3 regions of the Raoultella sp. genome follow, and region 2 is predicted to be linked to each of the others. Evidence: predicted binding sites of a transcription regulator. Region 2 holds the regulator's gene; each other region holds the start of a gene.
The links. The regulator sigma-54, encoded in region 2, starts transcription at its own class of promoters, with help from an activator protein. The targets are predictions, from matches to a motif close to GTTGGCACANNTTTCGCTNT.
Positions count from the first base shown of each region.

Region 1 (10,371 bases), on a different contig from region 2:
GGGCTGACCCAGTCGCTGGCGTTGGATCTGGCGGAATACGGCATTACCGTTCACGCATTGATGCTGGGCAACCTGTTGAAATCGCCGATGTTCCAGTCACTGCTGCCGCAATATGCCAGCAAGCTGGGCATTGCCGAGGACGAAGTCGAGCAGTATTACATCGACAAGGTGCCGCTGAAACGCGGCTGCGACTATCAGGATGTCCTCAACGTACTGATGTTTTACGCCAGCCCGCAGGCCTCTTACTGCACCGGGCAATCCATCAACGTCACCGGCGGGCAGGTGATGTTTTAACCGCCGGTTCCCGGGTCGCGTCGCGATCCGGGTTCTTCCCGACGCCACGCCTTAAGGAGATTTTATGGTTAGCGCATTAATCACCGTCGCCGCCATCGCCTGGATCGCCCAGCTCGCCTTCGGCGGCTGGCAGATCCGCCGCTTTAACCGCGAGTTCGATAAACTCTGTCAGCAGGGCCGCGTCGGCGTCGGGCGTTCATCGGGCCGCTTCAAACCGCGCGCGATCGTGGCCATCGCCTTTGACGGCCACGATCGCGTCAGCGATACGCTGCTGATGAGAGGAGTGACCGTCTTCGCTCGCCCACGAAAAATCCCCGCGATAAACGGGCAATATCGTGAGCAATTGCGGCCAGACATGATCTTTCCCCAGGATCCGCTCAGTCAGAATGCACTATCATTAGCGCTTAAACCGAAACATGTATAATTTCGTTGTAAAAGTAAATATCTTGCGAAATTATCACTTCGAAACTTAACGCAGGATAGGATACTACCGCTATGAAACCACGTCAGCGCCAGGCAGCTATTGTTGAGCACCTGCAAGCACAGGGTAAATGCTCGGTTGAAGAGCTGGCGCAGCACTTCGACACCACCGGCACCACCATCCGCAAGGATCTGGTGATCCTCGAAAATGCCGGCACCGTTATTCGCACCTACGGCGGCGTGGTCCTCAACAAAGATGAGCCTGACCCGCCCATCGATCATAAGACGCTCATTAACACCCATAAAAAAGTGCTGATCGCCGAAACGGCGGTGCGCTACATCCACGATGGCGATTCGATCATCCTCGATGCTGGCAGCACGGTGCTGCAAATGGTGCCGCTGCTCAGCCGCTTCAATAACATCACGGTCATGACCAATAGCCTGCATATCGTCAACGCGCTCTCCGAACTGGATAATGAACAAACGCTCCTGATGCCCGGCGGCACCTTCCGTAAAAAATCGGCCTCCTTCCACGGACAACTGGCGGAAAATGCCTTCGAGCAGTTCAGCTTCGACAAACTGTTTATGGGCACCGACGGCATCGACCTGAACGCCGGCGTGACGACCTTCAATGAGGTCTTCACCGTCAGTAAAGCGATGTGCAATGCCGCCAGAGAAGTGATCCTGATGGCCGACTCATCAAAATTTGGCCGTAAGAGCCCGAACATCGTCTGCAGCCTCGAGCGCGTGGATAAGCTGATTACCGATGCTGGTATTGACCCGACGTTCCAGCGGGCGCTGGAAGAACAAGGTATCGAAGTGATTATTACTGGAGAAGAACATGAGTAACTTTCTGTTAGAAGTCGGACGCCAGACCCTGATGCTGGAGCTACAGGAGGCCAGCCGCTTGCCTGAACGCCTGGGCGACGACTTCATCCGCGCGGCGGAAACCATCCTCCGCTGTGAAGGGAAACTGGTGGTCTCCGGTATCGGTAAATCAGGCCATATCGGCAAAAAACTGGCGGCCACTTTTGCCAGTACCGGCACCCCGGCCTTTTTCGTCCATCCGGCGGAGGCGCTGCACGGCGACCTCGGGATGCTTGATGGTCGCGACGTGATGCTGTTTATCTCCTACTCCGGCAGCGCCAAAGAACTGGATCTCATCGTTCCACGTCTGGAAGAAAAAGGGATCCCGCTGCTGGCGATGACCGGAAAATCACAATCTCCGCTGGCGCTGGCGGCAAAAGCGGTGCTGGATATCGCCGTCGAACGCGAAGCCTGCCCGATGCATCTGGCCCCCACCTCCAGCACCGTCAACACCCTGATGCTCGGCGACGCGCTGGCAATGGCAGTGATGCAGGCCCGCGGTTTCAATGAAGAAGATTTCGCCCGTTCACACCCCGCTGGCGCCCTCGGCGCGCGACTGCTGAACAAGGTTCATCACCTGATGCGCCGCGACGACGATGTCCCGCGCGTCGACCTTGATACCCGCGTGATGGACGCAATGTTGGAGTTAAGTCGTACCGGGCTGGGTCTGGTCGCGGTCTGCGATACGCAAAACCGCGTGCAGGGCGTCTTCACCGATGGCGACCTGCGCCGCTGGCTGGTCGGCGGCGGGACGCTAAACGATGCCGTTGCCCGGGCGATGACCCGTAACGGCGTCACCCTGCAGGCGGAAAGCCGAGCGGTAGAAGCCAAAGAGCGGCTGATGAAGCACAAAATCAGCGCTGCCCCGGTGGTCGACGAAAACGGCCTTCTGGTTGGAGCGATTAACCTGCAGAACTTCTATCAGTCCGGGATTCTTTAGGCCGCAGACGCTTCGCCAGCCGATTTTACTGAGCGCGATGTGCCTCGTGAAAAACCTGCTGGCGCAGGCGAGCGAACTAACGCTGCCGCCGATGCTGGTGAAGGTCAAAACGCCGGATCTGCCGCTGCATCTGGCAGGCATTATTCCCGGGGCGCGGCGTAAACACCTTACCCGGGCGACAGACTCACCTGACGCCACCGCGCAGGTAGCCCGGCTAAGCGCAGCGCGAGCCGGGGAATCCTCAACCTACCGCGCCAGATTATCGTACCCGCGCCAGCGGTAATTGAGCACCGACAGCACCCAGCAGGCGACAAACAACCCGATAACCACAAAACCGGCGTCGCCGAGATTATCGTTCACCACGCCGACCCAGCGCCATAGCCCGCCGCTAAGCGAAAACTTGTCCATCAGCAGCCCCAGCGCTTCCAGACCACCGATAAATAACGCCACCACCACCGACGTGCCGGTAATGGTCATATTGTAATAGAGCTTGCGCTGCGGCTTGCTAAACGCCCAGCCGTAAGCGCCGACCATCAGCACATTATCGAGGGTATCCACCAGCGCCATCCCGCTGGCAAACAGCGCCGGAAAGACCATGATCGACCAGATGGACATTCCGCTTGACGCGCTGGCGGCAGAAATCCCCAGCACGCCGATTTCGGTGGCGGTATCAAATCCGAGGCCAAACAGAAAGCCCACCAGATACATCTGCCAGCTACGGCTAATCAGACGAAAGGTTTTGCCGAACAGCCAGCTCATCATGCCACCGCCGGTCGCTACATCATCGCTCACCTTGCCGCCTCTCTTCCAGGTGCGAAAGCTGCGCCAGACGCCGCGTAAAATCACCAGATTGATAAACGCCATTAGCAATAAAAACAGCGCCGATACCGCCGTGCCAATCACGCTACCGGTATTGTGAAGCCAGCTCATCTGCTGGCCGAAAGCGGTGGCGGTCGCGGCAATCGCCGCCGAAGCCAGCACCACAATCGACGAGTGGCCAAATGAGAACCAGGCTCCGACGGCAAAAGGCCGACGCCCCTGCTGCATCATTTTGCGGGTAACGCTGTCGATCGCCGCGATATGGTCGGCATCGACCGCATGGCGCAATCCGTACCCCCAGGCCAGCAGGCTCGCCGCCATCAGCGCGCCGCTATCGCCAAACGCCTGCCAGGCCCAACCCCAGGCGAGCAGATTTGCCAGGATCAGTCCCAGCACCAGCGCAGCGGCACGCGGCTGCTGGCGTAAAATTGTCACTATCATGATGATGTCCTGTGAGCCTGCCAGCGGGCTGCGGCCACGACCGCCTGACCAAACGCGATGGCCCCATCTCCGGCAGGAAGCTGCTGCGGAAACAGCAGAGTAAAATCCGCCAGATAAAAGGTCAATCGTGAGACCAGCAGCCGGTTGTGCAACACACCACCGCTGAAGGCCAGCGTAGTCATCCCGCGCGACGTCGCACAATCGCGCGCCATCTCAGCCACTCCGCAGGCCAGCGCATCGTGAAAGGCCCAGGCTTTTTGTTCGCGGCTCGCCCGCCATCCCAGCCACTGCGGCCAGAACGTAGCCAGATCCAGTTCGCCCGCCTGCCACGGCAGACGAACTGGATGCGTAACGCCATCGCAGGTGGTGGCCAACGCCTCCAGCCGGCAGGCCGCCTCACCTTCATAGCTTAGGCTGTCCGGCGCACAGCCCAGCGCACAGGCCACCGCATCGAACAAACGCCCGCAGGATGACGCCTTCGGCGCATTCATTCTTCGCTCAATGGCGCGCGCCAGCAGCGGCCAGTTGTGCTGATGTAACGCCGCAGTTTGCGCATCGCTTTGCCAGTCCTCAACGTAGGCCAGACAGTGGGCCAGCAGATTACGCCACGGCTGACGAGCCGCCAGATCGCCGCCGGGGAGCGCCACCGCCGGTAGTCCGCCCAGGCGTTCGCACTCCCGGTAGTTAACCCGCAGGCACTCGCCGCCCCACAGCGCACCGCTTTCCCCCATGCCGATGCCGTCGAGGACCACGGCAATCACCTCGCCGCCATCCAGCGGCCAGCCGTGTTCCGCGAGGCAAGCGGCGGCATGGGCATGATGATGCAGGACGCGTTCAACCGGCAGCGCCAACGAGTCTGCCCACTGCGTCGAACGGTAGCCGGGATGCGCGTCGCTTACCACCAGGCTGGGATTAAAGCCATAAACCGCCTGCATCAGACGCCGCGCCTGATTCCACTGCTGTTCCACGCCTTCATCGCCGAGATCGCCAAAGTGCTGACTCAGCACCGCCTGCTCCCCGCGCGCCAGACAAAAGGTATTTTTCATATCGGCGCCGAGGCACAGCAGCGGCGGCACGTCATGAAACCCCGGCGGCAACGGCATCGCGTCAGGCACATAGCCCCGCGAACGGCGTAGCATTTCACCACTTTGCCGTACTACTGAGTCATCCATCCGTTGCACGATGTCACGGTTGTGCAGCAAAAAGCCATCGGCGATCGCGGCCAAATCGCGTAGCGCATCGGCGTTAGCGATCGCCGGTGGCCGCCCGCTCAGATTGCCGGAGGTCATCACTAAAGGGCGCGCCAGCGCCTGCAAAACCAGATGCTGCAGCGGATTAGATGGCAGCATCACCCCCACTTCATTCAGTGCTGGCGCAATGTCGTCACACAGGCCATCGACCTGCGATTTCTCTATCAATACGATGGGTGCTGCGGGTGAAGTCAGTAATGCCTGCGCCTCTTCCGGCAAACTGTCCGCTGCCGGTAGCATCACCGCCAGCGGTTTTGTCGGACGATGTTTGCGCGTGCGTAACGCCGCGACCGCGCGCGGATGACCGGCATCGCACACCAGATGAAAACCACCCACGCCCTTGATGGCTACAATTTTCCCGGCCTGCAGTTGGTGAATTGCCGCCTGCAATGCCGCCTCCCCTGCCAACGACTCACCTTCCGCGCGCCACTCCAGGTGCGGGCCGCAGTCGGTACAGGCTACCGGCTGAGCATGAAAACGTCGGTCGCCAGGGTGGCGATACTCGGCCTCGCAGCGCGGACAGAGGGGAAAAGGGGCCATCGTGGTAAAGGGGCGGTCATAGGGCATCGCGCGAATAATAGTGAAACGCGGCCCACAGTGCGTGCAGTTAATAAACGGGTAACGATAGCGGCGCTCCTGCGGATTGTTCATCTCCGCCAGGCATGCCGGGCAGGTGGCAGCATCGGGTACAATCTGGGTACGCATACTTCCGCCGCCACTTTCACGGATGGCGAAATCCTGCGGTAGCGTACACCAGTGAAACGGCCGGGTTTCCACACTGTCGATACGCGCCAGCGGCGGACAGCAGCGAGTCAGCGCGGCGAGAAACGCCGCCTCATCTCCCAGTAGACGCACCCGTACGCCGTCGCCGTCGTTACATACGTCACCGCAGCGTGCTAACTGCTGCGCCAACTGCCAGACAAAGGGGCGGAAACCCACCCCCTGCACTTTACCGCGAATGCGAATCTGCACCCCGTTCATCGAGCCATCGCCTTACCAGGCCAGCGCCGTACGACGACGTTTTTCGATATTCATCTGCTCAAGCTTATTGCGATCCACGCAAATCAGCGCATGCGTCGGGCAGGCCCCTATACAGGCGGGGCCCTCTTCACGGTGATGGCAAAGATCGCATTTATTGGCTTCCGCTTTTTCCGCCATCACGTTCAGCCCGGCGCCGCTATGACGAATCACCGGACGCACGACCACCTCCATGGCGCCGTACGGACAGGCCACCACACAGGTTTTGCAGCCGATGCAGCGCTCCTGCATCACGTGAATAAAGCCTTTATCCCGGGCGATCGCGCCGTTCGGACAGACGTTAGCGCACGGCGCGTCTTCACACTGACGACAGGCGGTCGCCGTCGAGACATTAACGCCTTTGATCACATGAATACGCGGTAAGAAGGATTTTGGCGTCAGCGCGGCGCAGTCCTGATTTTCCTGATGAGAGACCACGCAGGCCACTTCACAGGTGCGGCAGCCGATGCATTTGCTCGCGTCGGCAATAATGAAACGGTTCATCCATTTCTCCAGCAGTAAGAAGGTTACGCGGCGGAGAATGCATAATACGTTCCAAATTTTATGACACTGATAATAAAGGAAATGAATGGTATAAAGGTGGGAAGCAGGTTCTGTCATCGTCATATCTGACGATGACAGATGACGACGTCAGGCAAACGGTCCCTGGGCAATCGAGTCACGTTCAAGCAGCTCGCCGGGGAAGGTTTGCTGATATTTTAAATCGCCGCCGTCGAGCATAAAGATCAGTCGGTTAATACTCTCCTTGATCATCTCCGTCACCGGTATTTTAACGCTGGAGAGCGCCGGAACCATATACGGCGCCAGCACGATATCATCGAACCCGATGACCGAGACCTGTTGCGGAATCCGCACCCCCTGCTGATGTAGCTGCTTCATCGCGCCAATCGCCATGTCGTCATTGCTTGCCACCAGCGCACTGTAACGGGCATCGCGCTGACGCAGCGTCTCTACGCCAGCCGCCCCGCTTTCCGGCGTCCACTTGCCCTCAACAATCAGGTCATTCTTCAGCGAAATCCCGTGTTTTGTCAGCGCATCTTTATAGCCGGAAAGACGTTCAATCCCGGTCGGCGAATCCAGCGAACCGGTGATAAACGCAATATCGCGATGGCCGCGGGTAATCAGTTTTTCGACCGCCGTAAACGCCGAGGCTTTTTGATCGGACCAGACACAGTGGCTGGCGTTGCGCCGCAGACGGCGGTTGAGCACCATAATTGGCTGCGGCTGGTTTTCCACGATCTCGTCCATTTCATCAACGCTGAGAAAACGTGGATAGATGATGATGGCATCGCAGCGCAGATCGAGCAGGTACTGGATCGCCTCGCGCTCTTCTTCCGCGCTGTGCTTGCCGTCGGCCAGAATCAGCTGTCGTCCCTTATCTTCTGTCATCCGCGCAACGTGAAACAGCAACTCGCTAAAATAGACCCCGTGATAAAGGGTGTTGGTGACCACCAGCCCCAGCGTCTGGCTCTTTTTGGTGGCCAGGTTACGTGCCAACAGATTGGGCCGGTAACCGCTTTCCGCCACGGCCTGGAATACGCGATCTTTCGTTTCCTGGCTAACGTAGCCGTTGCCCGACAGTACCCGGGAAACGGTCGCCTTCGATACCCCCGCGCGTTTCGCCACCTCCAGCATCGTTGCCATGTTGTTCTTCCTGTTGCAAAAGATGCCCGCAGTGTACTGCACACCTCGTCGTTTTACAGCTTTGACGCACGCGCGGCGCAGATTCTTTTTCGCCTCACATGGCGATCAAAATCACAAAACGGAAAAATGATTTTTTTATCTCTTGTGAGATCAAATGAAACTCATCATGATTTTGTGGAACCGGTTTCCTATATATCCCTGATAGCGCACGATCCTCAGGTGCGATAACTAGCCAGTACCCTATTGATTAAACAGGATAAAATCCGATGTCTAAAAATTACGCAGCCCTGGCGAAGCAAATTGTGACGGCAACAGGCGGGGCGGATAACATCACAGCAGTCACCCATTGTATGACCCGTCTGCGTTTTGTGGTCAAAGATGACGCACGGGTGGACAGTACCGCGCTGAAAAGCCTGAAGGGTGTACTTGGTGTGGTGCGTAGCGGCAACCAGTGCCAGGTCATCATCGGCAATACGGTATCGCAGGCGTTTCGCGAAGTGGTCAACCTGCTGCCGGACGATATGCGCCCCGCGGAACCTCAGGGTAAACCGCCGCTGACGTTAAAACGTATCGGCGCCGGGATCCTCGATGCGCTGATCGGCACCATGTCGCCGTTGATCCCTGCCATCATCGGCGGATCGATGGTCAAACTGCTGGCGATGATCCTCGAGATGAGCGGCGTCTTGCCTAAAGGTTCGCCCACGCTGACCATTTTGACCGTTATCGGCGACGGCGCCTTTTTCTTCCTGCCTCTGATGGTCGCCGCCTCTGCGGCGGTAAAATTCAAAACCAATATGTCGCTGGCGATTGCCATTGCCGGGGTACTGGTCCATCCGAGCTTTATTGAGCTAATGGCGAAAGCGGCACAGGGTGAACACGTCGAATTCGCCTTTATTCCGGTGATGGCGGTGAAATACACCTATACCGTTATTCCGGCGCTGGTGATGACCTGGTGCCTGTCATATATCGAGCGCTGGGTCGATCGCATTACTCCGGCGGTGACGAAAAACTTCCTCAAGCCGATGCTGATCGTGCTGATTGCCGCTCCGCTGGCGATTCTGTTGATAGGCCCGCTCGGGATCTGGATCGGCAGCGCCATCTCCGCGTTGGTGTACACCATTCATAGCTATCTGGGCTGGCTGTCAGTGGCCATTATGGGCGCCCTGTGGCCGCTGCTGGTGATGACCGGGATGCACCGCGTTTTCACCCCGACCATTATTCAGACCATTGCGGAAACCGGTAAAGAAGGGATGGTAATGCCGTCAGAAATCGGCGCCAACCTGTCGCTGGGCGGCTCATCACTGGCGGTAGCCTGGAAAACCAAAAATCCGGAACTGCGCCAGACCGCGCTGGCAGCCGCGGCCTCCGCCATTCTGGCCGGTATCTCCGAACCCGCGCTCTATGGCGTCGCGGTGCGCCTCAAACGTCCGCTGATCGCCAGCCTGATCAGCGGTTTTATCTGCGGCGCGGTGGCCGGTATCGCCGGGCTTGCCAGCCACTCGATGGCGGCGCCGGGCCTGTTCACCAGCGTCCAGTTTTTCGACCCGGCGAATCCGATGACCATCGTCTGGGTCTTCGGCGTGATGGCGCTGGCAGTTGTGCTCTCCTTCGTGTTGACGCTGCTGCTCGGCTTTGAAGATATCCCGGTGGAAGAGGCCGCTGCCGATGCCAGAGCGCGCCAGACCACGACCCGACCATCACACGTCTGAATACGATTTTTTGAAAACGAGGTAACGCATGTCGACTTTTCCACACGGCTTTTTATGGGGCGGCGCGCTGGCCGCAAACCAGTCTGAAGGGGGGTATCTCGAGGGCGGCAAAGGGCTGACCACCGTGGATACACTTCCCCACGGCGCGAACCGCATGCCGGTAAAGCTCGGGCTGGAAAAGCGTTTTCAGCTGCGTGATGATGAATTTTACCCGAGCCACGAGGCCATCGATTTTTATCATCGCTATAAAGAAGATATCGCCCTGATGGCGGAGATGGGCTTTAGCGTCTTCCGCACTTCAATTGCCTGGAGTCGCCTGTATCCCAACGGCGATGAACTCGAGCCAAATCAAGAAGGGATCGCCTTTTATCGCTCGCTGTTCGAGGAGTGCAAAAAATACGGGATTGAGCCGCTGGTGACCCTCTGCCACTTCGATGTGCCGATGCACCTGGTGATGGAATACGGTTCATGGCGCAATCGTAAAATGGTGGAGTTCTTTACCCGCTACGCCCGTACCTGCTTTGAAGCCTTCGACGGACTGGTGAAGTACTGGCTGACCTTCAACGAAATCAACATCATGCTCCATAGCCCCTACTCCGGCGCCGGGTTGGTGTTTGAAGAGGGAGAGAACCAGGAGCAGGTGAAATACCAGGCGGCTCACCACGAGCTGGTGGCCAGCGCGCTGGCGACTCAAATCGCCCACGAAGTCAACCCGCACAATCAGGTTGGCTGTATGCTGGCGGGCGGTAATTTTTATCCATACTCCTGTAAGCCGGAAGATGTGTGGATGGCGCTGGAAAAAGACCGGGAGAACCTGTTCTTTATTGATGTTCAGGCGCGCGGCGCCTACCCGGTATGGGCTGCGCGGGTATTCCGTGAAAAAGGGGTGGTGATTGCCAGGGAGCCGGGCGATGACGAGATTCTCAAGCATACCGTTGATTTTGTCTCT
Region 1 covers NZ_JBCNNS010000007.1:36,237-46,607, forward strand. The annotation lists gene srlD (sorbitol-6-phosphate dehydrogenase) at 1-294, shown strand, start outside; gene gutM (transcriptional regulator GutM) at 359-718, shown strand; gene srlR (glucitol operon DNA-binding transcriptional repressor SrlR) at 790-1,563, shown strand; gene gutQ (arabinose-5-phosphate isomerase GutQ) at 1,556-2,521, shown strand; partial or broken gene ACZAHD_RS02210 (NADH:flavorubredoxin reductase NorW) at 2,538-2,693, shown strand; gene ACZAHD_RS02215 (HoxN/HupN/NixA family nickel/cobalt transporter) at 2,768-3,781, opposite strand; gene hypF (carbamoyltransferase HypF) at 3,778-6,012, opposite strand; gene hydN (electron transport protein HydN) at 6,025-6,552, opposite strand; gene ACZAHD_RS02230 (LacI family DNA-binding transcriptional regulator) at 6,700-7,713, opposite strand; gene ascF (PTS cellobiose/arbutin/salicin transporter subunit IIBC) at 7,980-9,422, shown strand; gene ACZAHD_RS02240 (6-phospho-beta-glucosidase) at 9,451-10,371, shown strand, end outside.
Region 1: a site for sigma-54 is predicted at 6,589-6,608, ahead of hydN (electron transport protein HydN). Genes of this name have one in related genera too.

Region 2 (10,371 bases):
GCGGGCATGCATCCCCAGCTTATTGGTGATTTCAACGATCTGCTTTACGGTCATGATTTGCGTTTTTCCAGCGTCCGATGGCGAGACTGCACGTTCTTACCGCGCGAGCGGAAGTAATCAGCCAACTGTTCGGCAATGTAGACCGAACGGTGTTTACCGCCGGTACAACCAATCGCCACCGTCAGATAGCTGCGATTATTGGTTTCCAGCATCGGTAACCATAGCTCAAGATAGCTGCGGGTCTGGTAAATAAAATTGTGAACTTCCGTGTGTCGGTCAAGGAAGGCGGCAACGGGTTTATCCAGACCGGTCATTGGACGCAGTTTCGGATCCCAGTGCGGGTTTGGCAGGAAGCGGACATCAAAGACGTAATCGGCATCAATCGGAATACCGTGCTTAAAACCAAAGGATTCAAAGACCATGGTCAGCTCACGTTCGCGCTTGCCGAGCAGGCGGGTACGTAGCATTTCTGCCAGCTCATGGACCGACATTTCTGAAGTGTCGACGATCAGGTCGGCGCGGGAACGCAGCGGTTCCAGCAGGGTGCTCTCTTCGTCAATCGCGCTTTCCAGCGACAGGTTTTTGCTTGATAGCGGATGCAGACGACGGGTGTCGCTGTAGCGGCGGATCAGCGTATTGCGGTCGGCATCCAGGAACAGCAGCTGAGGGGAAAATGCCTCAGGCAGGTTTTTCATCGCCTGTTCAAAGATCTCTGGCGATTCCGGCATGTTACGCACGTCAATGCTGACGGCGGCAGAGATGTTTCGGCCGGCCAGTGTTCTCGCCAGCTCAGGCAACAGCACTACCGGCAGGTTATCCACGCAGTAGAAGCCCATATCTTCCAGTGCCCGCAGAGCGACGGATTTCCCCGAGCCTGAGCGGCCGCTGACGATCATCAGTACCATGTACCGTTTCTCCTCAGTACGATAAAGGGTAGGGGGCGACGGCCGTTATACGTCATCGTTGCTTCCTGCTTCGGTGATGATCTCATACAGCTCTTCATCGCTTTGCGCCGCGCGCAGGCGTCGGCAAATTGTTTTATCCGCCAGGCGTTTTGCGACCAGCGAGAGCGTATGCAGATGGGTTTTGGTCTGGTCAGCCGGAACCAGAAGCGCAAACAGCAGATCGACCGGCTGATTGTCGATGGCATCAAATGCGATCGGTGTCTCCAGCTGGACAAACACGCCGACGGCGCGCAGCGTATCCTCTTCGAGTTTACCGTGCGGAATGGCAATCCCGTTTCCAATCCCGGTACTGCCCATTTTCTCGCGGGTGAGGATCGCCTCGAACACCACCTGCGGCGGCAAACCTAACTGTTTTGCTGCCAGTTCACTGATGATTTCCAGCGCGCGCTTTTTGCTCTGGCAGTGAACCTGGCTACGGGTACATTCCTGGTTAAGGACATTGCTCAGTTGTAGAGCCGAATCGTTGTTCATCATAATTTCACCTGAGCGCGCCCCTTGTCTGCCACCGATGAAAGCCGGCAGCAGGCAAGGGCGACGCCCGGACAATTAGTGTTGTTTTAGTTTATCTTTATGTTTTGTTAACTGTCTTGCCAGCTTATCGATGAGTCCATCGATAGCGGCATACATATCCTGCCCTTCCGCACTGGCATGGATTTCGCCACCGTTGACATGCAGATTGGCATCCGCAATTTGCGTCACCTTCTCTACTTTTAACACAATATAGACCTGATTGATCCTGTCGAAAAACTGCTCCAGTTTGCTGAACTTCGTATTGACGAATTCGCGCAGTGCAGGGGTGATCTCGACGTTGTGTCCTGTAATGTTGAGCTGCATAGTGTCTTCCTTATCGGTTGTATCAAACCAGTTGTTTACGCTGGTTTGATGGCGGAATGGATAAAGACTCTCGGTACTTAGCGACGGTACGACGTGCCACCATGATACCCTGTTCAGACAGAATGGTGGTCAGCTTACTGTCACTCAACGGCTTCGCGGGATTCTCCGCGGCAATTAACTTCTTCACCAGCGCACGAATGGCCGTCGACGATGCCTCGCCGCCGCCTTCCGTATTCACGTGGCTGGAGAAGAAATATTTCAGCTCAAAAATACCGCGCGGACTGTGCAGATATTTTTGGGTAGTAACGCGTGAAATGGTGGATTCATGCATTTCAACGGCCTGAGCAATATCCGCCAGTACCATTGGTTTCATGAACTCTTCTCCTTGATCGAAGAAGGCCTGCTGCTGCTCGACGATGCAGCGGCTAACGCGCAGCAGCGTATCATTACGGCTTTCCAGACTTTTGATTAGCCAGCGAGCTTCCTGCAGGTTGCTGCGGATAAACTGGCTGTCTGCATCATTGCGCGCGCTGTTGCCCATGGCCGCGTAATGCTGGTTGATCTTCAGGCGTGGGATGCTGTCGGAGTTAAGCTCCACGACCCAGCGGCCGCTGACCTTACGTACCAGTACGTCAGGAATGACATATTCCGGCTCGCCGGTCTGGATCGACTGACCGGGGCGCGGATCGAGCGACTGGATCAGATTAACCGCTTCTTTCAGCACCTCTTCTTTCAATCGGGTGACGCGCATTAGGGAACGGAAATCATGGTTGGCGAGCAGATCGAGGTGATCGCTGATGATCAGCCGGGCTTCTTCCAGCCACGGCGTCTCTCTGGCATATTGTGAAAGCTGAACCAGCAGACAGTCGCGCAGATCTTTTGCCGCGACGCCGACCGGATCAAAGCGCTGGATACGCTTTAGCACCGCTTCAACTTCTTCGAGACCAATGTCGTCATCGTCGATACTCTCGACAATATCTTCCAGCCGAATAGTGAGATAGCCGGTGTCATCGACGGCATCGACAATCGACGTGGCAATGGCGCGATCGGTGTCGGTAAACGGCGTCAGTTCAACCTGCCACATCAGGTAATCCTGCAGGCTTTGGGTCGTTTCGCCTTGATAGACAGGCAGCTCGTCGTCCTGGTAATCAACGCCGTTTCCGGACGGCGTGCCAGCGGTGTAGATTTCATCCCAGCTGGCGTCGAGCGGCAGCTCTTCCGGCATATCTTTTTGTTCAAGAGCGTCGACGGTGTCCAGCGATTCGCGGTCCTCAACCTCTTTGGTCTCTACCTCATCGTGAAGATCGGTTTGCTCAAGCAGTGGATTACTCTCCAGCGCCTGCTGGAGTTCTTGCTGGAGTTCTAACGTGGACAACTGCAACAAGCGAATAGCCTGTTGCAGTTGTGGCGTCATGGCAAGCTGTTGGCTTAGCCTTAATTGCAAACCTTGCTTCATATTCAGGGCTAATATCTCCGGCTAAAACGTCTGTAACCTCTACCCTATCAGAGTCTGAAGTCTTCCCCAAGATACACGCGCTTAACCTGCTCGTCTTCCAGGATTTGCTGCGGCGTGCCGTGGGCGATCAGATGGCCCTGGCTGACGATATAGGCGCGTTCGCAAACGGCCAGCGTCTCCCTGACGTTATGGTCGGTGATCAGCACGCCAAGACCGCTGTCACGCAGATGCTCGATGATGCGTTTGATATCAATAACAGAAATGGGGTCTACGCCGGCGAAAGGCTCATCCAGCAGAATGAATTTCGGATTAGCGGCCAGCGCACGGGCGATTTCAACGCGGCGACGCTCACCACCGGAAAGCGCCTGCCCCAGGCTGTCGCGCAGATGCTCAATATGAAATTCTTCCATCAGCTCTTTCGCGCGGTCTTCACGTTGTTCGGTGCTGAGATCGTCACGAATCTGTAAAACCGCCATTAAATTATCGTACACGCTCAGGCGGCGGAAAATGGACGCTTCCTGCGGCAGATAGCCGATACCCCGACGCGCGCGGGCATGCAGCGGCAGCAGGCTGATATCTTCTTCGTCGATGATAATGTTGCCAGCATCGCGCGGCACAATGCCGACGACCATGTAGAAGGTCGTGGTTTTACCGGCGCCGTTTGGCCCGAGGAGGCCAACGATCTCGCCAGAGTTCACGCTCAGACTGACATCTTCCACCACGCGGCGGCCTTTATACGCCTTGGCGAGATTCTTTGCGGTTAATGTTGCCATAACGAATTAGTTACCCTTCTTTTGCTGGTTGGTGCTTTTGTCTTGCAACTGCGAAGGAACCAGAACCGTCGTCACGCGTCCGCCCTTATTGCTGAACGCCTGCATTTTCTGCTCTTTGACCAGATAGGTGATTTTGTCGCCCTGGATGTTGCTGTCGAGCTGCTCAAGGTACGCGTTACCGGTCAGCACCACAAAATCGTTCTGTAATTCATAACGCATTTTTGACGCGTGGCCTTTGACCGGCTTACCGTTATCCTGCATCTGGTAGAAGGTTGCCGGATTACCGTAACCGTCGATCACCTCTTTGCCTTTTTCACCGCCAGGACGGGTCACAACCACCTTATCGGCGTTGATTTTAATGGTACCCTGGGTGACGACGACATTACCGGTGAAGGTGACGACATTACCCTGCATATCCAGTGACTGTTGATCGGATTCGATGTGAATCGGTTGATCGGTATCGCCGGTTTTTGCCAGTGCTGGCAGGCTGGCGGCCAGTAAGGCGCTGGCGAGCGCAATCTTAAGGCTGAGTTTGTTTGTTCTGAATTTCATAAGAGGTTCTAACCTTTTCAATCAGCTCGGCGGTTTTGCTGCGTAAATTTCCGCGCATTTTCAGGCCGCTGGAATTAAATGTCGTCCCGTACAACGTCACCATGTCATCAGAGGTAACATCTTGCGTCACCAGGTTTATCTGGGCGTTATCCGTCGTAATTTTGCGCAATTGAGAGTCCGCGCTCAGCGCGTCCACCTCTACGTTTCCGTAAAGATACAACATGCGGTCTTTGGTCAGTTTGGCTTTATCCGCTTTGATAGACCAGGTGGGTATCTTGTTGGTATCAAACGTGGTCATCACCGGTCTGGTGAACCACGATACTTCCTGGGCGGAAAAATACGCCACATGCTCAGCGATTAAGCGGTAGTTAAGCGCTCCTTCCGGGCTGTAAACAACGGTGTCCGTATGTTCACTGGTATAGGTCGGGTCATCAGGACTGATCTCCTGCAGAGTGGTATCGTCTGTACCCGCCAGATTCAGGCCGATCAGAATAAGCGCGACCAGCGATAGTAAAATGATAACCCAACGTCTGGTTTTACTCATATTGATTGCCCTTTGGCCTCATCCAGCTTGCCCTGCGCCAATAGTAACAAATCGCAGACTTCGCGTACCGCCCCGCGTCCACCGTCGATGCGAGTAACATAATCCGCTCGCGGCAGCAGCAACGGATGCGCATCCGCTACCGCGACGCTTAAGCCAACCTCTGCCATCACCGGCCAGTCGATCAGGTCATCGCCGATGTAGGCAACTTCGTCCGGGCGGACGGCCAGCTTGCTTAATAATTCGCGAAATGCCAGCAGTTTATCGGACTGACCCTGATACAGGTGCGTGATACCCAGCGTCTGACAACGATCTTCTACCAGTTTAGCTTTTCGTCCGGTAATAATCGCTACTTCAATACCTGATGTCAGCGCGCAGCGAATCCCGTAACCGTCGCGAACGTTAAACGCCTTCAGCTCTTCACCGTTGTTGCCCATGTAGATCAGGCCATCGGACAGCACGCCGTCTACGTCGAGGATCAATAAACGGATCTTCGCCGCCCGATCGAGAAATTCAGGGCTTACTGGCCCGTAGCAGGTTTCCTGCAGAGCATCAGCATTATTCATTATTTTATCCTTACTTACACTACGCCTGCGCGCAGGAGATCGTGCATATGTACCACACCTAACAGGCGGTCGCCATCGGCAACTAACACACAGGTGATATGGCGAGATTGCATCAGGTTCAGCGCATCGACGGCAAGAATACCGGGGCGAATGCGAATGCCGCCCGGCGTCATGACGTCGGTGATACGGGCATTACGCATATCGATGTCGGTATCAAACACCCGGCGCAGGTCGCCATCGGTGAAAATACCGATGATGTTCATGTCATCATCACAGATAGCCGTCATGCCTAAATTTTTACGTGTGATTTCCAGCAGCGCATCACGCAAGGTGGCCTGTACATTGACGTGCGGGATTTCATCACCCGTATGCATAATATCATTGACCCGCAACAGCAGCTTACGCCCCAGTGCACCGCCTGGGTGGGACAACGCAAAATCTTCGGCGGTGAAGCCGCGTGCTTCCAGCAGGGCAACCGCCAGCGCATCGCCCATAACCAGTGCGGCAGTGGTGCTGGAGGTCGGAGCCAGCCCTAACGGGCAGGCTTCTTTCAGTACCTTCACGCAAAGGTGAATGTCCGCGGCGCGCGCCATGCTGCTTTCCGGGCGGCTGGTCATGCAGATAAGCGATACCTGCTGGCGTTTGAGTACCGGAATCAGCGCAAGGATCTCGTTCGACTCGCCGGAATTCGAAAGCGCGATAACCACATCCTTCGGTGTCACCATGCCTAAATCGCCGTGGGCCGCTTCGCCGGGATGAACGAAAAACGACGGCGTACCGGTGCTGGCAAACGTCGCCGCCATTTTACGCCCGATATGGCCGGATTTGCCCATCCCCATTACCACGACTTTCCCCGCGCAGCAGAAGATCTTCTCGCAGGCATGGGTGAAATCTTCATTGATGTATCGATCGAGCTGAGCCAGACCTTCACGTTCAATTTCCAGAACTTCACGTCCTACCCGTTGAAAGTCAAAATCCGTTGGCAAATCTATTTGCGACATAGTGTTATCCCGATTCATTCAGCGAAGAGCGGTGCTGCCCAGTACAGCATCGCCAACCAAACCACAAAACCGCCGACCAGCAGCGCGCCAACCAGGCGACCGGGCTGCCATTTGCGACGCCAGCATAGCAGGGCGAATATCACGCTGACGAACAACATCACGGTGTAGTCGCGCGTAAAGGCCTCTGGCGCAAACGCTCCCGGGGCAATCAGTGCCGGTAACCCGAGAACCAGGGCGATATTGAGGATATTAGCGCCAATAATATTCCCGATAGCGATGTCGTCTTCCCCTTTCCGTGCCCCGGCAATGGTCGTCGCCAGTTCCGGCAGGCTGGTGCCGATCGCCACCACCGTTAAGCCGACGGTGAGTTCGCTGATAGCGAAGTAGTTTGCCAGCACGGTAGCATTATCTACGACCATGCGGGTTGCCATGGGCATCACAATCATGGCGACGCCCAGCCAGAGCAAGGCTACGGGAAGCGAACCTTCCCGCGGAAGTTCCGCCATCTGTTCCCGGGTCAGGCTATCGTTGCCCTGACGTTCCGCCAGTCGGGCGATTTTAATCGTAAACAGCAGCCACAACAGGGCGAGCGCCAGTAAGAAAAGGCCATCCATACGGGACAGTTGCCCATCGTAAAGCACAAAGCTTGCCAGCAAACTGACCAGCAACATTAGCGGTAACTCGCGGCGCAGGATATCAGAATGCACGGTAAATGGACGCAACAAGGCAGCGAGGCCGAGTATTAATAATATATTGGTAATATTGGAACCGAGCGCCGTGCCGATGGCCAGATCGGTCTGTCCGTGCAGAGACGCAGCGGCAGAAACGATGATCTCCGGCAGGCTGGTACCGATACTTACCACCGTCATCCCGATAATAATCGGAGGGATTCCTATCATGCGGCAAAGTATTGAAGCGGCGTAGACCAGACGATCGGCGCTGTAGACTACCAGCAGTAAACCAATTATTAACAGAGCCGTCGCTAAGAGCATCTAAAGTCCTTTCTTCAGGTATAATCGTCGATTCGCTGAACCGGTCCATCTGCAGCGTAACAAATTCTTAATTTTGACTTTATGTTTGTCAAAAGTAAAACAAATGCCAGCTTTCGCTAACCCAGGCAGGTAAGATTCTGTAAAAATGTTGGGTTTGTGGTGGAGTTACGCGCCATGCTTAGCCCGAGGGATGTTTAGTAAGGATGATTTTATGAGCCAAACTCTGGCGAATTTGGTCGAAGTACGCGGTATCCGCTTCTCTCGCGGCGATCGTGTCATCTTCGATGATATCTCGCTGTCAGTGCCGCGCGGTAAGATCACGGCGATTATGGGACCATCGGGGATCGGTAAAACGACGCTGTTGCGCCTGATCGGTGGGCAGATCCCGCCGGATAAAGGTGAGATCCTGTTCGATGGTGAAAACGTGCCGCAGATGTCACGCTCGCGCCTGTATACCGTGCGTAAGCGTATGAGCATGCTGTTCCAGTCCGGAGCACTGTTCACTGATATGAACGTTTTCAATAATGTGGCCTATCCGTTACGTGAACATACGCGCTTGCCGGAGGCGCTACTGCATACGACCGTCATGATGAAGCTGGAAGCGGTCGGGCTGCGCGGGGCGGCGAAATTAATGCCTTCTGAGCTTTCAGGCGGGATGGCGCGCCGTGCCGCCCTGGCCAGGGCCATCGCGCTGGAGCCGGACCTGATTATGTTCGACGAACCTTTTGTCGGGCAGGATCCCATCACCATGGGCGTGCTGGTCAAGCTGATCTCAGAACTCAACAGCACGCTGGGTGTGACCTGTATTGTGGTGTCACATGACGTGCCAGAAGTGCTGAGTATTGCTGATTACGCGTATATCGTGGCGGACAAAAAAATCGTGGCTCACGGCAGTGCGCAATCGCTGCGTGAAAACGGTGACCCTCGGGTTCGCCAGTTCATTGATGGTATTGCCGATGGTCCGGTACCGTTCCGCTATCCGGCCGGTGACTATCAGCATGATTTATTAGGCAAGGGAGCGAGCAACTGATGCTGTTAAACGTGCTGGCATCCCTCGGACACCGGGGAATTAAAACGACCGCGGCGTTCGGGCGTGCCGGATTAATGCTTTTCAATGCGGTGGTGGGCAAGCCAGAATTTCGTAAGCATGCGCCGCTGCTGGTTCGTCAGCTCTACAACGTCGGCGTGCTATCGATGCTGATTATTATCGTGTCGGGGCTGTTTATCGGCATGGTACTGGGGCTGCAGGGCTATCTGGTGCTCACCACCTATAGTGCGGAAACCAGTTTAGGCATGCTGGTGGCGTTATCCCTGCTGCGCGAACTGGGGCCGGTGGTCGCGGCGCTGCTGTTTGCCGGGCGTGCGGGTTCAGCGCTGACGGCGGAAATTGGCCTGATGCGTGCGACCGAACAGCTCTCGAGCATGGAAATGATGGCGGTCGATCCGCTGCGTCGCGTGATTTCACCTCGCTTCTGGGCTGGGGTGATTTCGCTGCCGCTGTTGACCATTATTTTTGTCGCCGTAGGTATCTGGGGCGGTTCGCTGGTGGGCGTAAGCTGGAAGGGCATCGATAGTGGCTTTTTCTGGACCGCGATGCAAAATGCCGTTGACTGGCGAATGGATCTGGTTAACTGCCTGATTAAGAGTCTGGTGTTCGCCATTACCGTGACATGGGTTGCGTTATTTAATGGTTATGACGCTATCCCTACTTCCGCCGGTATTAGCCGGGCAACGACGCGTACCGTGGTGCATTCGTCGCTGGCGGTTCTGGGGCTGGATTTTGTGCTGACTGCGCTGATGTTTGGGAATTGAGTTCATGCAAACGAAAAAAAGTGAAATCTGGGTAGGTGTGTTCTTACTGGTTGCGTTGCTGGCTGCGCTGTTTATCTGCCTCAAAGCCGCCAACGTGACCTCTTTACGTACCGAACCGACGTATCGAATCTACGCCACCTTTGACAATATTGGTGGGCTGAAGGTGCGTTCTCCGGTCCGTATTGGCGGTGTGGTTGTGGGCCGGGTGGCGGATATTACCCTGGAACCGAAAACCTACCTGCCGCGCGTCGCGCTCGATATTGATGAGCGCTACAACCATATTCCTGATTCCAGCTCGCTGGCCATTCGTACTTCAGGTCTGCTGGGAGAACAGTACCTGGCGCTGAATATCGGTTTCGACGATCCGGAACTGGGGACGTCTATTCTTAAAGATGGCAGCACGATTCAGGACACCAAGTCTGCCATGGTGCTGGAAGACCTGATTGGTCAGTTCCTTTATAGCAGTAAGGGCAGTGACAATAAGAATTCTGGCGATGATTCGGCAGCGAGAGATAGCCATACTAGCGCGACGCCACCGGCCGCCACGACGCATTAATTTCAGGAGAGACACCCTATGTTTAAACGCTTACTGATGATCGCCATGCTGGCGATTGCTCCCTTGACGGCTGCTACGGCGGCGGATCAGTCCAATCCCTATAAGCTGATGAACGAAGCGGCGCAGAAAACTTTCGATCGGCTAAAAAATGAGCAGTCGAAGATTCAGGCTAACCCAAACTATCTGCGCGAAATCGTTGACCAGGAGCTGATGCCGTATGTTCAGGTGAAGTATGCCGGCGCGCTGGTTCTGGGCCGCTATTATAAAGAGGCGACCCCCGCACAGCGCGAAGCCTACTTTGTGGCCTTTCGCGAATACCTGAA
Region 2 covers NZ_JBCNNS010000010.1:15,870-26,240, reverse strand. The annotation lists gene npr (PTS phosphocarrier protein NPr) at 1-54, opposite strand, end outside; gene rapZ (RNase adapter RapZ) at 51-905, opposite strand; gene ptsN (PTS IIA-like nitrogen regulatory protein PtsN) at 951-1,439, opposite strand; gene hpf (ribosome hibernation promoting factor) at 1,512-1,799, opposite strand; gene rpoN (RNA polymerase factor sigma-54) at 1,822-3,255, opposite strand; gene lptB (LPS export ABC transporter ATP-binding protein) at 3,303-4,028, opposite strand; gene lptA (lipopolysaccharide ABC transporter substrate-binding protein LptA) at 4,035-4,580, opposite strand; gene lptC (LPS export ABC transporter periplasmic protein LptC) at 4,549-5,124, opposite strand; gene kdsC (3-deoxy-manno-octulosonate-8-phosphatase KdsC) at 5,121-5,687, opposite strand; gene kdsD (arabinose-5-phosphate isomerase KdsD) at 5,702-6,706, opposite strand; gene ACZAHD_RS03020 (calcium/sodium antiporter) at 6,703-7,680, opposite strand; gene mlaF (phospholipid ABC transporter ATP-binding protein MlaF) at 7,892-8,710, shown strand; gene mlaE (lipid asymmetry maintenance ABC transporter permease subunit MlaE) at 8,710-9,492, shown strand; gene mlaD (outer membrane lipid asymmetry maintenance protein MlaD) at 9,497-10,048, shown strand; gene mlaC (phospholipid-binding protein MlaC) at 10,067-10,371, shown strand, end outside.

Region 3 (10,371 bases), on a different contig from region 2:
AATTTGCTATGTAAAGGGTGAAAAAAAACTACAAAAAATGCTTTCTCCATAACCGAAAGAAGAGTAAAGTTAACGACGTAGGGTACAGAGGTAAGATGTTCTATCTTTCAGACCTTTTACTTCACGTAATCGGATTTGGCTGAATATTTTAGCCGCCCCGGTCATTTATGACCGGGGCGTTTTTTATTGCGCGAAAGAAAATTTTTGCGGACCGCGGTGGGCTGATGATGTAGCCCGGATAAGGCGTCAGGCGCCGCTATCCGGGAAAACAACGGCGATTACTCTCCGTCGACGATCTCTTCCTGAGGAGGGATCTCATTAAACCAGCTGTCGAGCTTCTGACGCAGCTTATCCACGCCTGATTTCTTCAGCGAAGAGAAAGGTTCAACCTGCACATCTCCGTTAAAGGCAAGAACTGCTTCACGCACCATATTCACCTGCGCTTTACGCGCGCCGCTGGCCAGCTTATCGGCTTTAGTCAGCAGAACCAGAACCTGGATATCGCTTTCTACGGCCCATTCGATCATTTGCTGATCGAGGTCTTTCAGCGGATGACGGATATCCATCAGCACCACCAGTCCTTTCAGGCACAGACGTTTCTCCAGGTATTCACCCAGAGCACGCTGCCATTTGATCTTCATCTCCTCCGGGACCTGAGCGTAACCGTAACCCGGCAGGTCGACCAGGCGTTTGCCTTCGGCGACTTCGAACAGGTTGATTAGCTGGGTGCGGCCAGGGGTCTTGGAAGTACGCGCCAGGTTTTTCTGGTTGGTGAGCGTATTCAGGGCGCTGGATTTCCCCGCATTTGAGCGGCCAGCAAAGGCAACTTCGATACCCGTATCGGATGGAAGATGGCGGATATCGGGTGCGCTGGTGACAAAATGCGTCTGTTGATAGTTCCAGTGAGTCAAGACTGTCGTCTCCGTTAAATAAGGCTATGGCGGGGATTATACCTGAACAGCAGAAAAAGGCTGTTTTTACCGCATCCTCTGGCGTAAGTAAAAACCCTTAAATTTGTGAGACATTGACCATTCAAGGTCGAGGCAATCGATGAGAAATGATAGACGCTGATAGTGTAACACATTAAAAATCATACGATTAAATTTAAATAACCCTCCTGAATAACCATTTTTACTCTGTGGTTGGTTGTAGGATTTGATGAAAACGGTAGAGTAATGGGCAAAGGCGAGGAAGCCTACAGGACAGTGACTCAGGATGAGTTGTCAGGAGCGCCAGGAGGCGAAGACCCGGGATTAATGTCAGGATGACAAACGTCTGGAGACGTTTTGACAAGGAAAGGGACGTAACAGGGACTGTTATTTGCTGAAGGAAAGACAGGGTTCGTCGTGAGCTAACAGGGAAAGTGGAAACCCGCTAAGGGTTGTCAGTGAGGAAAAAGGCGGCAGAGTAATCTGTCGCCTTTTTTCTTTGCTTGCTTTCTGCTAGATTCCGCCTCAATTCTATACTGAAGAAAACGAATCTGAAGATTACCTATATGAAAAAACCGACATCCGTACCCCGTGGTAAAACGCATCGCAAGACACGTGAAGAAATGAATCAGGAATCCCGCGATCGCAAACGCCAGAAGAAACATCGTGGTCACGCGGCGGGAAGTCGCGCAACTGGCGGTGAAACCGCATCATCCGGCAAAAAACAGAGCCAACAGCAAGATCCGCGTATTGGGAGTAAAAAACCGATTCCGCTGGGCGTGACTGAAAGCACCCCGGCTACTAAGCAGCACAAACCGAAGAGCGAGAAACCTATGCTTTCACCACAGGCTGAGCTGGATTTGCTGGAAAACGATGAGCGCCTGGACGCGCTGCTGGAACGTCTGGAAGAGGGGGGCACCCTGAATGCTGAAGAGCAGTCATGGGTCGATGCCAAACTCGATCGTATTGATGAGCTGATGCAGCAGCTTGGCCTGTCCTACGATGATGACGAGGATGAGGAAGAAGAGCGTCAGGAAGATATGATGCGTCTGCTGAAGGGTGGAAACTAACGTTTGCACTCAATCGGATTCCCGGTCCTGCTTATAACCCTTTTGGTTGTATGTTATCTGCTGTGGTTATTCGTTAAACTACGACGGTTGTCGCGGCGTCAGAAATGGCTGCGCAACCGGCTCATTACCCGAGGTGCGGTTGGGCCGGGGTGGCGTACCCGCCGACGGCACCATCGGAAGGAGTGAGCATGTCTGTGCAGTTAATCGACTGGGATCTGGCCCTGATCCAGAAATATAACTATTCGGGGCCACGTTATACCTCATACCCCACCGCACTGGAGTTTTCTCCTGAGTTCGGTGCGGCAGAATTTGACGCGGCGGTAGCTCGATACCCGCAGCGTCCGCTATCGCTGTATGTGCATATTCCGTTTTGTCACAAGCTCTGTTATTTCTGCGGCTGCAACAAAATTGTGACTCGCCAGCAGCATAAAGCCGACCAGTATCTGGATGTTCTGGAGCAGGAAATTATCCATCGTGCGCCGCTCTTCGCCGGACGTCAGGTGAATCAGCTGCACTGGGGTGGCGGTACCCCCACTTATCTGAATAAAGTGCAAATAAGCCGCTTAATGCATTTGCTGCGCAGCCATTTCAATTTTAACGCCGATGCAGAGATCTCGATTGAAGTCGATCCGCGTGAAATTGAACTGGATGTCCTGGATCATCTCCGATCGGAAGGCTTCAACCGGCTGAGCATGGGCGTGCAGGACTTCAATAAAGAGGTTCAGCGGCTGGTTAACCGCGAGCAGGATGAAGCGTTTATCTTTGCCCTGCTCAATCATGCGCGTGAGATTGGTTTTACCTCGACGAATATCGATCTGATTTACGGCCTGCCAAAACAAACGCCGGAGAGTTTTGCGTTTACCTTGCAAAAAGTCGCTGAGCTCAACCCCGATCGTCTGAGCGTATTCAACTATGCGCATCTGCCGACACTCTTCGCCGCTCAGCGTAAAATCAAAGATGCCGACCTGCCTTCGGCGCAACAGAAGCTGGATATTCTGCAGGAAACCATTGCCTCACTCACTGACGCCGGCTATCAGTTTATCGGGATGGATCACTTTGCCCGTCCGGATGACGAGCTGGCCGTTGCTCAGCGCAACGGCGTCCTGCACCGCAACTTCCAGGGTTACACCACCCAGGGTGATACCGACCTGCTGGGGATGGGGGTGTCGGCGATCAGCATGATTGGCGACTGCTACGCGCAGAACCAGAAAGAGTTGAAACTCTATTATCAACAGGTTGATGAAACCGGAGATGCGCTGTGGCGCGGTATCGCGCTGACCCGCGATGACTGTATTCGTCGTGATGTGATTAAGGCGCTAATTTGCCAGTTCCATCTCGATTTCTCTGCGGTAGAAACGCGGTGGGAACTGGATTTCCAGCGTTATTTTGCCGACGATCTGGCGCTACTGGCACCGCTGGCAAAAGATGGGCTGGTGGATGTGGATGACAAGGGCATTCAGGTGACGCCAAAAGGCCGTCTGCTGATTCGCAACATCTGCATGTGCTTTGATGCCTACCTGCGTCAGAAAGCGCGCATGCAGCAGTTCTCCCGGGTGATTTAAACACTATCCCGGCGGCGACAGGCCTGCCGGGAAAGCGAAGCGTTACTCCATTCCTAACTCTTTCAGCTTGCGCGTTAGCGTATTACGTCCCCACCCCAGCAGACGCGCGGCCTCTTGCTTATGTCCTTGCGTATGGCGCAGGGCGGTAGTCAGCAGCGTCCGCTCCATCTCCGGCTGCGCTTCAGAAAGCAGGTTTTGATGACCGGAACGCAGGGCGCGATCGGCCCACTGTCCCAGTAACGTTGCCCAGCTGTCCGGCTGCATATGCGTTGGGCTATCGGGAATCGCGGTTTCAAACAGTTCGCTGGGAAGATCCTGCGTCAGAACCTCCTGGCCTGCTGCCATCACCGTTAGCCAGCGGCAGGTGTTCTCCAGCTGGCGGACGTTACCGGGCCAGGCTAAACGGGTTAGCGCGGTTTCCGTCTCCGGATGGAGCTGCTTGGCTTCGACCCCCAGTTCACGGGCGGCAATTTGCAGGAAATGCCGCGCCAGGCGGGGAATATCTTCGCGGCGCTCGCGCAGCGGTGGCAGATGAACGCGAATCACGTTCAGGCGGTGGAACAGGTCCTCACGGAACTTCCCTTCCTGCACGCGCTGCTCAAGATTCTGATGGGTTGCCGCAATAATTCGTACATCGACCTTTACCGGCGCATAGCCACCAACGCGGTAGAACTGGCCATCGGCCAGAACGCGCAGCAGGCGAGTCTGCACATCGAGCGGCATATCGCCGATCTCATCAAGGAACAGAGTCCCGCCGTCAGCCTGCTCAAAACGTCCCTGACGCACGGTATTGGCGCCGGTAAACGCCCCTTTTTCGTGACCGAAAAGTTCAGATTCGATCAGGTCTTTTGGGATCGCAGCCATATTCAGTGCGATAAACGGCGCTTTTGCCCGCGGGCTATGGCGGTGCAAGGCGTGCGCAACCAGCTCTTTACCGGTACCGGATTCGCCGTTGATCAATACGCTGATTGACGAACGCGACAGGCGCCCGATGATGCGAAAGACGTCCTGCATCGCCGGCGCTTCGCCGATGATATCAGCCGTCGGACTGGTTATCGTGATATTACGCGGCTGCTGCTGTTCCTGATAGTGGCTGATCGCGCGATCGACCAGAGCGACCGCTTCATCAATATCAAAAGGTTTGGGCAGATAGTCAAAGGCACCTTGCTGATAGGCGCTGACCGCCGCGTCCAGATCCGAATGCGCGGTCATTATGATGACCGGAAGCATTGGGTGACGCTGTTTAATTTGTTTCAGTAACGCCAACCCATCCATTCCCGGCATCCGAATATCAGATAACAGTACATCCGGGGTTTTGGTGGTGAGTGCATCAAGCACCTCGTTGCCGTTTTCAAACGTTGTACAACTTAAGCCTGCTCCGGTGAGCGCGCGTTCAAGCACCCAACGGATGGAGCTATCGTCATCAACGATCCAGGCTATCCCTCGTTGCATAAACACCTCTACTTCCGAATAGGCAGGTACACCGAGAATTCGGTATGCCCTGGCCAACTGGTAAATTCAATTTTGCCGGAGTGCTGATCGATAAGACTGCGGGCTATGGAGAGCCCCAGACCGGTACCGCCTTCGCGACCGCTAACCATGGGATAGAACAGCGTATCCTGTAAGTGGGACGGAATTCCCGGGCCATTATCTTCGACATCAATACGCGCGGTGAGGCGGTAACGTACGCCGTGCAGCGTCAGCTGAAAGGCGGTGCGGGTGCGCAGGGTGATCTCGCCACCTTCGGGCCCCAGCGCCTGCAGCGCGTTGCGTACGACATTCAGCAGAACCTGCTCGATCTGGTCTGGGTCATGAGGAAGCTCCGGCAGACTCGGGTCGTAATCGCGGACCAGCTTGACGTTATCCGGGAGTTCCATCGAGACTAGCTTCACAACCCGTTCGGCGACCTTATGGATGCTTTCGGTAACATGCATCCCTGGATGCTGCGGCCCCAGCAGGCGGTCGACCAGATTTCTTAAGCGATCGGCCTGTTCAATAATCACGTTGGTGTATTCCATAAGCGCCGGGTCAGGCAGCGCTTTACTCAGCAATTGCGCAGCGCCTCTCAGGCCGCCTAAAGGATTCTTGATCTCATGGGCCAGCCCGCGAACCAAATCCCGCGCCGCGATTTGCTGGGCGTGCTGCAGCTGCTCCTGGCTCAGGCGTCGCTGGTTATCCATCGGCGCCATCTCCAGCAGGATATAGCCTTCAGGCAGGCGCTGTGCCGTCAGAGACAGGATATGCGAGCGGCCATCGATAACCAGCGTCACTTCGTTGTCGGTAAAGCCCTGGCCCGCCAGCAGGCTTTCCTGCATCAGGTCGATATTCAGTGAAAAGTAGCTCAACAATTCCGGAAGCGGCGTGCCAAAGAGCTTACGTGAACTTTGCGCCAGCAACTGCTGCGCGGCCGGGTTCGCGTAATGCACCGCCAGGTCGTCATCGACCAGTAAAATACTGTTGATTAAAGAGTTAAGGATCTGCCCAGCATCGGGCTGAGTGCCTGTTGCCATCTGACAGTCTCCTGAAAAGAGTGCACTATTTCAGTGCAGTATAGCTTTTTATAGTTAAAAAGCGCATGAGATCAGAGTGTTGGTGGAGAAAAAAGCCCATCCTGAGATGGGCTGAAAGTTTCCACGGCAACAAAATATCCACGGTACCCCACGCCACAACACGGAATACCGGGGATTTACAGCAAAATCAGACGCTGTAGTACAGTTCGAATTCAACCGGGTGCGGAGTCATGCGTACACGGTCGTTTTCTTCAATACGCAGGGCGATGTAAGCATCGATAGCGTCGTTGGTGAACACGCCGCCAGCGGTCAGGAATTCACGGTCAGCATCCAGCGCGTTCAGTGCTTCTTCCAGAGAACCTGCAACCTGTGGGATCTCTTTCGCTTCTTCCGGCGGCAGGTCGTACAGGTTTTTGTCCATCGCTTCGCCCGGATGGATTTTGTTCTTGATACCGTCAAGACCAGCCATCAACAGTGCTGCGAAGCACAGGTACGGGTTAGCCGCCGGGTCCGGGAAGCGCACTTCGATACGGCGTGCTTTCGGCGAGGTGACGACCGGGATACGGATGGAAGCGGAACGGTTACGGGCAGAGTAAGCCAGCATGACTGGTGCTTCGTAACCCGGGACCAGACGCTTGTAGGAGTTGGTTGTCGGGTTTGCCAGGGCGTTGATCGCTTTAGCGTGCTTGATAACGCCGCCGATGTAGAACAGCGCTTGTTCAGACAGGCCTGCATACTTGTCGCCAGAGAACAGGTTTACGCCGTTCTTGGACAGAGACATGTGGCAGTGCATACCGGAACCGTTGTCACCGAACATCGGTTTCGGCATGAAGGTCGCAGTTTTACCAAAACGGTGCGCAACGTTGTGCACAACGTATTTGTAGATCTGAATTTCGTCCGCTTTTTTGGTCATGGTGTTGAAACGGGTAGCGATTTCGTTCTGACCCGCAGTAGCCACTTCGTGGTGGTGAGCTTCAACAACCAGGCCCATCTCTTCCAGGATCATACACATGGTAGAACGGATGTCCTGAGAGGAGTCAACCGGCGGAACCGGGAAGTAACCACCTTTTACGCCTGGGCGGTGACCTTTGTTACCACCTTCGTATTTGGTGGAGGAGTTCCATGCGCCTTCGATGTCGTCGATAGCCACGTGGGAGCCAGAGATAGAGGCGCCGAAACGGACATCGTCGAACAGGAAGAACTCAGGTTCTGGCCCGAACAGGACGGTGTCTGCCAAACCGGTAGAGCGCAGGTATTCTTCCGCGCGTTTTGCGATGGAGCGCGGGTCACGGTCGTAGCCCTGCAGCGTACCTGGTTCCAGGATATCGCAGCGGATGATCAGCGTTGGTTCTTCATAGAACGGGTCGATCAGCGCTGTGGTCGCATCCGGCATCAGAACCATGTCAGATTCGTTAATACCTTTCCAGCCACCAATCGAGGAGCCATCAAACATTTTGCCTTCTTCGAAGAATTCGGCATTTACCTGATGAGACGGAATTGTAACGTGCTGTTCTTTACCTTTGGTATCGGTGAAGCGCAGATCGACAAACTTCACTTCGTGCTCGTTCAGCATCGTCAAAACGTGTTCAGCGGACATACTTAAACTCTCCCGGATTGGTCATTGTCGTCGTGGCAACGAAAATTTTTTCACTGCTATGTGGCGTTGTTGCCTTAAAAAATATAAAGCGAAATCTGTGCCAACTTTTAAATTGCCCCCAAAAGGCGTTATCATGCACTCCATCGTGCAAAAGGGCTGCACCATTATGAATGCATAGCACCAATATAGTGCATATGCGTAAGCGTTGGGCACTAGTTTGGTGCAATTAACCTTAAATAACCCTTTTAACGCTCCGTGAAAGCGATCACAAAGAAACTCTGCAATACTTGTTTGGGGAGGATGTTTGTGATCCTGTTTTGTACTGCGATTAATCCGTGTACAATAACGCGCTATTTCTAATGCCTGAGGCAAAGTTGTGATCGAAAATTTGCGTAATATCGCCATCATCGCGCACGTTGACCATGGTAAAACTACCCTGGTTGATAAGCTGCTGCAGCAATCCGGTACGTTCGACGCGCGTGCCGAAACTCAAGAGCGAGTGATGGACTCCAACGATTTGGAGAAAGAGCGTGGGATTACCATCCTCGCGAAAAACACCGCCATCAAATGGAATGACTACCGTATCAACATCGTTGATACCCCTGGGCACGCCGACTTCGGAGGTGAGGTTGAGCGTGTCATGTCCATGGTTGACTCTGTGCTGCTGGTGGTTGACGCATTTGACGGCCCGATGCCGCAGACGCGCTTCGTGACCAAAAAAGCCTTTGCTCATGGCCTGAAGCCTATTGTCGTCATCAACAAAGTTGACCGTCCTGGCGCGCGTCCTGACTGGGTTGTCGATCAGGTATTCGACCTGTTCGTTAACCTCGACGCGACCGACGAACAGCTGGACTTCCCTATCGTTTACGCTTCTGCGCTGAACGGTATTGCGGGTCTGGATCACGAAGATATGGCTGAAGATATGACTCCGTTGTATCAGACCATCGTCGATCGTGTTCCGGCACCGAACGTTGACCTTGATGGTCCGCTGCAGATGCAGATCTCCCAGCTGGATTACAACAACTACGTTGGCGTCATTGGCATCGGCCGCATCAAACGCGGTAAAGTGAAGCCAAACCAGCAGGTTACTATCATTGATAGCGAAGGCAAAACCCGTAACGGTAAAGTGGGTAAAGTTCTGACCCACCTGGGCCTGGAGCGTATCGACAGCGATATTGCTGAAGCGGGCGATATCATCGCGATCACCGGTCTGGGTGAACTGAACATCTCTGACACCATCTGCGATCCGCAGAATGTTGAAGCGCTGCCGGCTCTGTCAGTCGATGAGCCGACCGTATCTATGTTCTTCTGCGTTAACACCTCTCCGTTCTGTGGTAAAGAAGGTAAGTACGTTACCTCTCGTCAGATTCTTGAACGTCTGAACAAAGAGCTGGTGCATAACGTGGCGCTTCGCGTTGAAGAAACTCCGGATGCAGACGCATTCCGCGTTTCCGGTCGTGGTGAGCTGCACCTGTCTGTTCTGATCGAAAATATGCGTCGTGAAGGTTTCGAAATGGCGGTTTCCCGTCCGAAAGTTATCTTCCGCGAAATCGACGGCCGTAAACAAGAGCCGTTCGAAAACGTAACGCTGGACGTTGAAGAGCAGCATCAGGGTTCTGTCATGCAGGCTCTTGGCGAGCGTAAAGGCGACCTGAAAAATATGAATCCAGATGGCAAAGGCCGCGTACGTCTCGACTACGTGATCCCAAGCCGTGGCCTGATCGGCTTCCGTTCGGAGTTCATGACCATGACCTCCGGTACTGGTCTGCTGTACTCCACCTTCAGCCACTACGACGACATTCGTGCGGGCGATGTGGGTCAGCGTCAGAACGGCGTACTGATCTCCAACGGTCAGGGTAAAGCGGTTGCGTTTGCACTGTTCAGCCTGCAGGACCGAGGTAAGCTGTTCCTGGGTCACGGTGCTGAAGTTTACGAAGGCCAGATCATCGGTATTCACAGTCGTTCTAACGACCTGACTGTAAACTGCCTGACCGGTAAGAAACTGACCAACATGCGTGCTTCCGGTACTGACGAAGCAACGGTCCTGGTTCCGCCAGTGAAGATGACCCTGGAGCAGGCTCTGGAGTTCATCGATGACGACGAACTGGTAGAAGTTACCCCAACTTCCGTTCGTATCCGTAAACGTCATCTGACTGAGAACGACCGTAAACGCGCAATGCGCGGTGCGAAAGAAGATTAATTCCCTCTTCTTGTCGATACAGAACCTCGCCTTTATGGCGGGGTTTTTTTTGTCTGTAGAAAACCTCCGGCCAGGTGAACTGCACCCTAAACGTTCGACACTCAACGAGTAAGGGGGCAGTTCACAGACGCAGGTTCCAAAAACCTTTCCGCTCTGGGCCAGTGATTAACATCCCTTTTGCTTTGTTAAAACACCTTGCGTTAAGGCAACGGCGAGAGTCAAAGCCGAAATCAAAAGGAGGTCCCGCCGAAATGAGTGTGTCGGGATTTATGGGATAGCTGAAGGGAAAAAGTCGCCTGATGCTGTATGCGCAGCTTGATGATCTGAGGCACAAATACAGAGCCCGGGAGTTCTGGTGCCGGGTGACTACGTCGGTACGGTAGGCAAGAACACGGCGAAGATACAGGAATACATAACGCACCAGATTGAAGAGGATAAAACGGGTGAGCAGTTATCGATCCCTTATTCGGGCAGCATGAATTGTTCTGAACGCCGGTTTAAAA
Region 3 covers NZ_JBCNNS010000082.1:5,150-15,520, reverse strand. The annotation lists gene spfP (small protein SpfP) at 96-143, shown strand; gene yihA (ribosome biogenesis GTP-binding protein YihA/YsxC) at 279-911, opposite strand; gene yihI (Der GTPase-activating protein YihI) at 1,496-1,999, shown strand; gene hemN (oxygen-independent coproporphyrinogen III oxidase) at 2,188-3,561, shown strand; gene glnG (nitrogen regulation protein NR(I)) at 3,604-5,013, opposite strand; gene glnL (nitrogen regulation protein NR(II)) at 5,022-6,071, opposite strand; gene glnA (glutamate--ammonia ligase) at 6,259-7,668, opposite strand; gene typA (ribosome-dependent GTPase TypA) at 8,045-9,868, shown strand; partial or broken gene ACZAHD_RS14920 (transposase) at 10,111-10,371, shown strand, end outside.
Region 3: a site for sigma-54 is predicted at 7,754-7,773, ahead of glnA (glutamate--ammonia ligase). Genes of this name have one in related genera too.